4 regions of the Buttiauxella sp. genome follow, and region 4 is predicted to be linked to each of the others. Evidence: predicted binding sites of a transcription regulator. Region 4 holds the regulator's gene; each other region holds the start of a gene.
What was found. The regulator Fur, encoded in region 4, represses iron uptake genes when iron is present. The targets are predictions, from matches to a motif close to ATAATAATGAGAACNACTATCAA.
Positions count from the first base shown of each region.

Region 1 (2,207 bases), on a different contig from region 4:
GGTCGAGTATCGCCAGACTCACGAACGCAAAGCCAGCTAAGATGCTAAAAGCCCGGTTTTACACCGGGCTTCTTTTTTATCCTATCCCATTGGTTTGCAGTAACGTCAGACTAAATCCCATCACCGCCATTCCGCAAAGTACGCCATAACTCGGGTTGTTATGAGGATCAATTTCTTTAGCGAGCGGCATCAGTTCATCGACAGATAGCGCCACCATAATCCCCGCGACCGCTGCCATAATCGCAGCCATCACCACCGGTGAAACCATGGTACCGAGAATCAACCATGCCAACACACCACCGAGAATCTCTGCGAGTCCCGAAATCCCTGCCCAGAATATCGCTTTGCGTTTTGAACCTGTTGCCGCATAAACCGGTCCTGCAACCGCTAAACCTTCCGGAATGTTGTGCAGTGCGACGGCGAGGGCAATACCCATACCCAATTCCAGATTACTGCTGGCAGTGACGTAGGTTGCGACCCCTTCCGGGAAGTTATGCAGACTAATGCCTAGAGTCAGCAGTAACGCGGTGCGGCGTAAATTACGTGGCTTCGGTTTACTGTCCATCAAATCTTGTGGATGGGCATGGGGCAGGGCGCGGTCGAGAGCGAAATAGCCCAATAAGCCCAACATAAACATACCGTATCCTAATACTGGCGACATTCCTTCGGTATGAAGTGCAGCGGGCAGCATCTCCATTAATGAGATAAGCAGCATAATTCCTGCTGCAAAACCGAGAGAAAATGCCAGCACACGGTTTGATGGCTTCTGGCCGATAACGCCAAGAAAAGCACCAATAAAAGTGGCTCCCCCTGCTAACAGGGTCAGAATCAAGGGTACTGACATTCATTGCTCCTTTTGATAATGATTCTCATTTATATTAATGGGCGACGTGATAAAAATCGAGAGCCAGATGAGTAGCTTTACACATCGCTTACATTCAAATTTCCTGAAGATCTTCATCATGCTTATCTGAGTTCTTCATGCTGCAAAAACGCGTACTGTGGTGTACATAAAATGAATATCCCGATAAAGGACACCACCATGACAACTCAACGAATGCCGGCGCTGTTCCTCGGACACGGTAGCCCAATGAACGTGCTGGAAGATAATCAATATACCCAAGCCTGGCGCGATTTGGGAGAGACCTTACCGCGGCCAAAAGCCATTGTGGTGGTATCTGCGCACTGGTTCACTAAAGGCACGGGCGTTACCGCGATGGAGACCCCAAAAACTATCCATGACTTTGGTGGTTTCCCGCAGGCACTTTACGATACCCATTACCCGGCACCGGGTTCGCCTGAACTCGCTCAGCAATTGGTTGACCTCCTGGCACCTGTTCCGGTAATGCAAGATAAAGAAGCCTGGGGATTTGACCACGGCTCCTGGGGCGTGTTGATCAAGATGTACCCGCACGCCGATATCCCAATGGTGCAGCTCAGTATCGACAGCACCAAACCGGCAGCCTGGCACTTTGAAATTGGGCGCAAGCTTGCTGCACTGCGCGACCAGGGCATCATGCTGATTGCCAGTGGCAACGTGGTTCACAACCTGCGCACTGCGCGCTGGCACGGTGAGAACACACCATACCCATGGGCTGAGTCGTTTAATCAATATGTTAAAGACAATCTCACCTGGCTTGGACCGGTGGCTGAGCACCCGTTGGTGAATTATTTACAACACGAAGGTGGATCGTTATCAAACCCTTCGCCGGATCACTATCTGCCGTTGCTGTATGTTCTGGGTGCGTGGGATGGTAAAGAACCGATAACGTTACCGGTAGATGGAATCGAAATGGGGTCGCTGAGTATGCTTTCAGTGCAGATTGGTTAGTTTATATTGCTCCTTCTCCCCCAGGAGAAGGAGCAATAATTACTCGACAAACACATGTGGGTAGAAGCGCGAGAGATCCTGGGTGATTAATTCACGATCTTCACGAATACCAATACCTGCAGGTTGGTCGTTGATAAGCCAGCTTCCGATCAGCACGTAGCTGTCACCAAATTTTGGCAGCTGATAAAACTGCTGGACGATCATGCCTTCTTCGCCGTAAGGCCCATCGACACGGGCAATTTCCTGGCCGTTTTCGATGATCTTCACGTTCGCCCCTTCGCGGGAGAAGATTGGCTTCACCACATACTTATCCATCTGCGGGTAGTTATCTTCGGCGAAATAAGCAGGCAGCAAGTTTGGATGATCCGGGAACATT
Region 1 covers NZ_JBAVHX010000033.1:208,346-210,552, reverse strand. Annotated here, with positions in the region: gene ribB (3,4-dihydroxy-2-butanone-4-phosphate synthase) at 1-40, shown strand, start outside; gene zupT (zinc transporter ZupT) at 77-844, opposite strand; gene ygiD (4,5-DOPA dioxygenase extradiol) at 1,043-1,831, shown strand; gene WBL83_RS19765 (glutathionylspermidine synthase family protein) at 1,871-2,207, opposite strand, start outside.
Region 1: a site for Fur is predicted at 857-879, ahead of zupT (zinc transporter ZupT). Genes of this name have one in related genera too.

Region 2 (2,207 bases), on a different contig from region 4:
TTATAACTATAAGTAATATTAGAAATTATAATTACGGTGTGAAAGGGTAATCCACGGGATCCAATACCACGTTAAGGCTGTCTATAGCTCGCTTATCCGGGTTTAGTTTCTGCCAATAGCAAATTCGAGAATGGTGCTGCACTGGAGTATAGACGGTCAGGCAATATTCGCCTTTCTGAGAAGAAAAAATAGCGGCAATTTATGATGTCTGGAACAGGCTATAACTTCTTGTTTAGAAATTGGTGCAAGAAATATCTTAGGGAACAGTTAGTTATATGAAAGTGCGATTTTAATCAGGATATTTGGGTTGAGAGAAAGGGAGCGGAAGATTTTGCAAGGTGGGGCAAGTTGCTGGTTTGAAAAGGAGAACCGGCAAGCATAAAGCATGCTTACCGGTGAGAAGTTTTTAAGCTTGTGTATCCAGTGTAGAAAGTTCTTTATCTACGAAATACAGGCCTTCACCGCTTTTACCCACCAGACTTAATTTATCCAGTACAGATTTAAACAGTTTTTCTTCTTCGTGCTGCTCAGAAACATACCACTGCAGGAAGTTAAAGGTCGGGTAATCCTGAGAGGTCATCGCCGCATGAGCCAGTTCATTAATCTGACGAGTAATTAACTGTTCATGTTCGTAGGTGGCGTTAAACAGGTTATCCAGAGAAGTATAATCATGATCTGGCGCTGGGATAGCATTGATGCGAGGCAGGCTTCCAGTATCAGTCAAATAGGCAAACAGGCGCTGCATGTGCTCCATCTCTTCCTGAGCGTGGCGACGCAGGAACGCGGCAGCCCCTTCGAAGCTGTGGTAGCTGCACCAGGCACTCATTTGTTGATAAAGCAGGGAAGAGTAAAGCTCAAGATTCATTTGTTCGTTAAGTTTTTCGATCATTTCAGCTTTAAGCATAGTGCGCTCCAGGAATTAGATATTTAACAATGGCGCTACTTTAATTTTATTATTTCATTAATGCAAAGGAATTGTTAATTATATTATTGTAATGAGAATGGTTGCTAATATTATTCTTTTTTGAATTATTATTGAAGGCGAATAGGAATGATTGTTATTTAATTAACGGGGCGAGACAAATATTAATGTCCACCCCATTTGTTAACTCCTCCTAATCATTGGACGGTAATTTCATCCCTCAGATATTTTTCCATGCCGAGCCCCCGGCACTGATATTCAAGCGTGACAGTCTGGTTCAGACACAACGCGCCGCTGGTCAGGCTACAGGTTCTGACAGGCTCTCCGTAAGGGAAAGCTGAGGTATAACCCCACTGCTGACACTGGTGGCTGGCAGCTGACTGGGCGACCCAGGTATCAACTTTCGCCCTTTGTAATGGGGCAATATCAAATCCCAGACGAACCACACCTGCAACTTCGCTACTTTTTACCGGTTGCGGGGTTTTATTTATCGTGCAACCGCTTAATAACGCAGCCACTAAAAGCAAATAAACAGTTTTCATTATGCGCAGGCTCAAATGATATTTTTTATGATTTTAGCATGCAGCCAAACAGAATATTACCAACAGCATAAAGCTGCGTAATTTCATTTAAGATAATTAATAAAGAATCCTCTAACTTAAATTTAAGAGAATTATTGGGTGACAATTTCCCGCTGTAACCATATGCATGCTGATTAAATTTTGATCGGAAGTCGTATCAAGTTTGGCTGAAACGTGCCGACAATACTGTTTATGCACGGTTAACCCTCAGAATTAATATACAAAAACCGAAGATTCGGAGCTGAGGTTAGCGCAGATTGTGCAGTAAACCACTTACTCACCGGGGAAATTCATCACATGAAGTTTATTCGTAATATCAAAATCCGTGCCATGGTGGTGCTGATACTGGTTCTCTCGACGCTTGCCTGGTTCGGTGTTTCAGGACTCGCATTATGGACGTTACATGAAATAGAGCAGCAAACTACGCTCAATGCCCAACAAGCAAAATGGGTGGATATTGTTCAACTCCTGCTCGGTGCTTCAGTGGTCGCGAGTATTGCCATCACGTTGGTGACTGAACGCTATCTCTATTATTTCCTGGTTAGACCGGTGGAGATTATTCGCGAACATATGCATGTTTTGGCACGCGGTGAACTGGAAATCCAGTTGCCGGATTTAGGTCATAACTGTATCGGCCTGATGGTGTCACCCGTCCAGAAAATGCAGACCAATTGGGGCAAGGCTGTTTCTGATATCCGTACAAG
Region 2 covers NZ_JBAVHX010000010.1:21,251-23,457, forward strand. Annotated here, with positions in the region: gene ftnA (non-heme ferritin) at 407-904, opposite strand; gene yecR (YecR family lipoprotein) at 1,120-1,464, opposite strand; gene WBL83_RS08775 (methyl-accepting chemotaxis protein) at 1,801-2,207, shown strand, end outside.
Region 2: a site for Fur is predicted at 996-1,018, ahead of ftnA (non-heme ferritin). Genes of this name have one in related genera too.

Region 3 (2,207 bases), 200 kb from region 4:
TGGTGTTGGCGTTGGTGTTGGTGCAGTTACGGGGTTATCAGCATAGTGTTCCGGCATAAATTGCGGATTGTCGGATGACGCCTGCGGCTTATCCGACCTACAAATTAATCCGTAGGTCGGATAAGCGTTAGCGTCATCCGACACTAACTCAATTACTTGCTAACTCAATTACTTGCTGGCGAATAACTGACTCATTCGCGCCAGCACCTGCGTGGCACTGTAATAATCCAGACGGAAGGTTTCGGTGCCCAACGCATAAACCTGCTTTTTCTGCACTGCCGGAAGATGCGACAGCAACGGATTCGTTTCCAGCGCCGTCGCGTCTTTCTCATCGCTGGCGAACAGGAACAAGCTCTCACCATTCAAACCCGCCGCAAGATTCTCACCACCCAACTGTACGATGTCGTGACGCTTGCCCATGCTCTTGCTGGCATTAACCGTCGCAGGCAATGGCGACAGCGTAAAACCGAGCTGCTGGAACAATTTCCCCTGTGCGGATTCAGACGTCCAGAGGTTCGCCGAGCGCGATGCCGGCGTGTAAACCAGCGCGGTGACTGGCTGCGGCGGCAGCGTCATATGCTGTTTTGCCTCGTTCAACTGCTTATCAAAACTGGCGATACGGGAGGCAGCTTGTGCTTCGTGACCGGTTATCTCACCGAGTTGAGTCAGCAATTGCTGCCAGCTTTTATCGTCATAGTTGATAACCAGGGTTGGAGCGATGGCTGAAAGCTGGTCATAAAGGGCGAGGGCGGAATCGCCACCCGTGGCGCTAATCAAAATCAAGTCAGGCATTTGCGCGGCCACCGCTTCGGCACTGGCTTCGCCAATATACAAACGCTGCACGTTGCGCGCTTTCGCCACATCGCCCCACTGACGTAGAAAGCCTTGCGCATCACCCATACGGTTACCAGGCGTGGTCGCTCCACTTGCCACCACCGGCGCATCAATCGCCAGCAGCGAACCGGTTAATGTCACGCTGGTGGAGACAATGCGCTGCGGCGCCTGTTCAAAGGTGTGCGTGCCGTGGCTGTCGGTCAGGGTGCGCGGCCACTCACCGGCGTGGGCGAGGCTGCTTAAGCATAAAAGGATTACTGCGGGGAATCTGATTTTCACTCAATGACATCCTGTTGAAATTTAACTCATGCGGTGGATGACGCTGGCGCTTATCCACCCTGTAAAACCGTTATAAATGGCCTGATTGCGGCGCCCATCCAAACTGTTTCCGGTAGCCCGGATAAGCGTGAGCGCCATCCGACAAGACTCAGCAACTATTGACACTGCTGCCTTTTCTCTTTAGGTTACGACCCCGAAAAGCAAATGATAATCATTATTACTATCTTTTGTCATGTTTTTACGGAGAGTTCATGGAAACGTTACTGGCTGAGGAACGTCGCGAGAAACAGCTAACACCTTGTGCGGATAGTTTTTTCTTTATGTCGCCCTATCGCAGTTTTTCAACAAATGGCTGCTTCACTCGCCTTGATAGCCCGGCGCTTGACGGCGCAAATCCCCATGGTCACCTGCAAACAACACTACGTGAAGCGTTCGAAAACGCCAAAAAGCACGGTATCGAAAACCCCGTTGTGGTCGGCGCAATTCCGTTTGATCCGAGCCAACCCTCAGCCCTGTTTATTCCTGAAAGCTGGCAGCCGTTTTCACGCGCGCAGCGCCAGAGCGATGCCCGCGCAGCCGGAACGGCAAAACCGCTAAACATCACGGCGCGTAAAGCGATTCCTGAACAAGAAAAATTTATGGACATGGTGGCGCAGGCCGCCGCCGCGACGGCACAGCCGGATATCGACAAAGTGGTGCTGTCGCGCCTGATTGATATCGAAACCCAGACACCGGTTGATCTCGATGGGCTGCTCAATAGCCTGATTAGCCAAAACCCAACCAGCTACAACTTCCACGTCCCATTACCGGATGGTAGCTCGCTGGTGGGGGCAAGCCCGGAATTGCTGTTACGCAAATCCGGCAAGAACTTCAGCTCGCTGCCGCTGGCCGGTTCCGCACGTCGCGACAGAGACAATATCCAGCGTGATAGTGAAATCGGCGCGCAACTGTTGCGTTCCACCAAAGACCGCCACGAACACGGCCTGGTGACGCAAGCGATGCACACCGTGTTGCAGCCACACAGCCAGGCATTGACGCTCTCTGATACGCCAGAATTGATTACCACGCCGACGTTATGGCACCTCGCCACGCCG
Region 3 covers NZ_JBAVHX010000009.1:41,325-43,531, forward strand. Annotated here, with positions in the region: gene entS (enterobactin transporter EntS) at 1-59, shown strand, start outside; gene fepB (Fe2+-enterobactin ABC transporter substrate-binding protein) at 169-1,113, opposite strand; gene entC (isochorismate synthase EntC) at 1,365-2,207, shown strand, end outside.
Region 3: a site for Fur is predicted at 1,318-1,340, ahead of fepB (Fe2+-enterobactin ABC transporter substrate-binding protein). Genes of this name have one in related genera too.

Region 4 (2,207 bases):
CATGGCAATCGTAGGCATTTTTTTCGGCAGCGACACTGGTAACACCGAAAATATCGCGAAGATGATTCAAAAACAGCTCGGTAAAGACGTTGCTGAGGTGCATGACATTGCTAAGAGCAGCAAAGAAGACCTGGAAGGCTTCGATATTCTGCTTCTCGGCATTCCAACGTGGTATTACGGTGAAGCGCAATGCGACTGGGATGATTTCTTCCCGACTCTGGAAGAAGTTGATTTCAATGGCAAACTGGTAGCCCTGTTCGGCTGTGGCGACCAGGAAGACTACGCAGAATACTTCTGTGACGCATTAGGCACTATCCGCGACATTATTGAGCCGCGCGGTGCTGCAATTGTGGGTCACTGGCCAACTGCTGGCTACCATTTTGAGGCGTCTAAGGGTCTTGCTGATGACGATCACTTTGTGGGTCTGGCTATCGATGAAGACCGTCAACCTGAACTGACTGCACAACGTGTGCAACAGTGGGTAAAACAGGTTTCTGAAGAACTGAACCTGGCTGATATCCTCAACGCTTGATGCTACATGTGACGCAACCATTGGGTTGCGTCACATTGATAGATTATTCCGATTAAAATAATCGCTACAAATTTTTAACTTTTCAGTTTGTCCCTGTACAATGACCTCCTGACTAAATAGCTAACAAGGCAAATAAATCGCGACTCAGACGCCATTTTTTAGCTTGATTATGCATAATACTTGCGGTTTCCATTTAGAATTGGCAGTTCTATAATGAGACGCATTCATCTTAACGCTCACCCTGAGTCCGAGCGATCCGTTAAGCAACAGGACAATTTCCGCATGACTGACAATAATACCGCATTGAAGAAGGCCGGCCTGAAAGTCACGCTTCCGCGATTAAAAATCCTTGAAGTGTTGCAGGGTCCGGTGAACCACCATGTCAGTGCGGAAGACTTATATAAACGTCTGATTGATATGGGCGAAGAGATTGGTCTCGCCACAGTTTATCGTGTACTAAACCAGTTTGATGATGCAGGCATTGTCACTCGTCATAACTTCGAAGGCGGCAAATCCGTATTCGAGCTGACACAGCAGCATCACCACGACCATCTGATTTGCCTGGATTGCGGCAAAGTTATTGAATTCAGCGATGATTCAATCGAATCTCGTCAGCGTGAAATCGCATCACGCCATGGTATTCGTCTGACCAACCACAGCCTGTATCTGTATGGTCACTGCGCTGAAGGTGATTGCCGTACCGACGAAAATGCACACGAAATCAGCGAAAAATAATCCGCACATTTGGCCACGCTAACCTGGTGGTCAGATATAAAAAAACCGGTGAAGAAACTCACCGGTTTTTTTATTGGCTGAATTCGACCATTACTTATTGTTAGCGCGAATCTCTTGCCAGATTTTATCGCATTTCGCTTTGACGGCCTGGTCATTACCGGTGCGCGTTGCCTGGATGCAATTCTGGTAATCCAGGGTGCGAACGGTCTCTTTCTGTGCGAACTCGTGGTGTTCTTTCTCCTGAGCCAACACATTCAGCACGCTCTGACAGGCCTGAATTTTATCCGGATTCCCTTCAGCGGTATTGATACAGGCGCTATAAGCCTGTTTTAGTTTTGAATCTTCTGGTGCCGCTTTTGGCTGTGCGCAGGCGCTCAAACCTAGAGCCATCAATGTGACCAAAATGATTTTTTTCATGCTCGATATCCTTAACAAAACCGGGCGTGTTACCGCCCGGAATCAAATCAGAAAATAGTGAACGGTGCGATGACGATAAATTTCACGTCATACTCATCCTGGAAGATGTTGCCGTAACCACCGCCCCAGCTTGGGATATCGGAGTGGTTGTCGTACTGAGTGAAGTGCAGTTTGAAGAGCGTACCTTTCGCACGGCCATCCTGAATGGTGTACAACGCATCAAGGCTGTACGCAGATTCTTTCAGGCGGCTGTCGGCATCGTAGTAACCGTCAGTCGTTGGTTTAGAGCTTGGTTTAGCATCCCATGCATAAACATAAGATGCCCCTACCGCCCAGCCAGCAAGATCCCAGTTGCTCAGGTCATACATGGCACCGGCGAAGACTGCTTTCTCGCCGTTGGCGTTGAAGTCAGAACGGTTGTCCCACCACACATCAAGACGACCGTTTGAGGATGCGTAAGTTGGGGTCATACGTTGCAGGAAGTAACCCTGCTGTCCATCTGCTTTAACCATGGTTCCTTCAA
Region 4 covers NZ_JBAVHX010000009.1:240,729-242,935, reverse strand. Annotated here, with positions in the region: gene fldA (flavodoxin FldA) at 2-532, shown strand; gene fur (ferric iron uptake transcriptional regulator) at 815-1,267, shown strand; gene chiQ (ChiQ/YbfN family lipoprotein) at 1,358-1,684, opposite strand; gene chiP (chitoporin ChiP) at 1,732-2,207, opposite strand, start outside.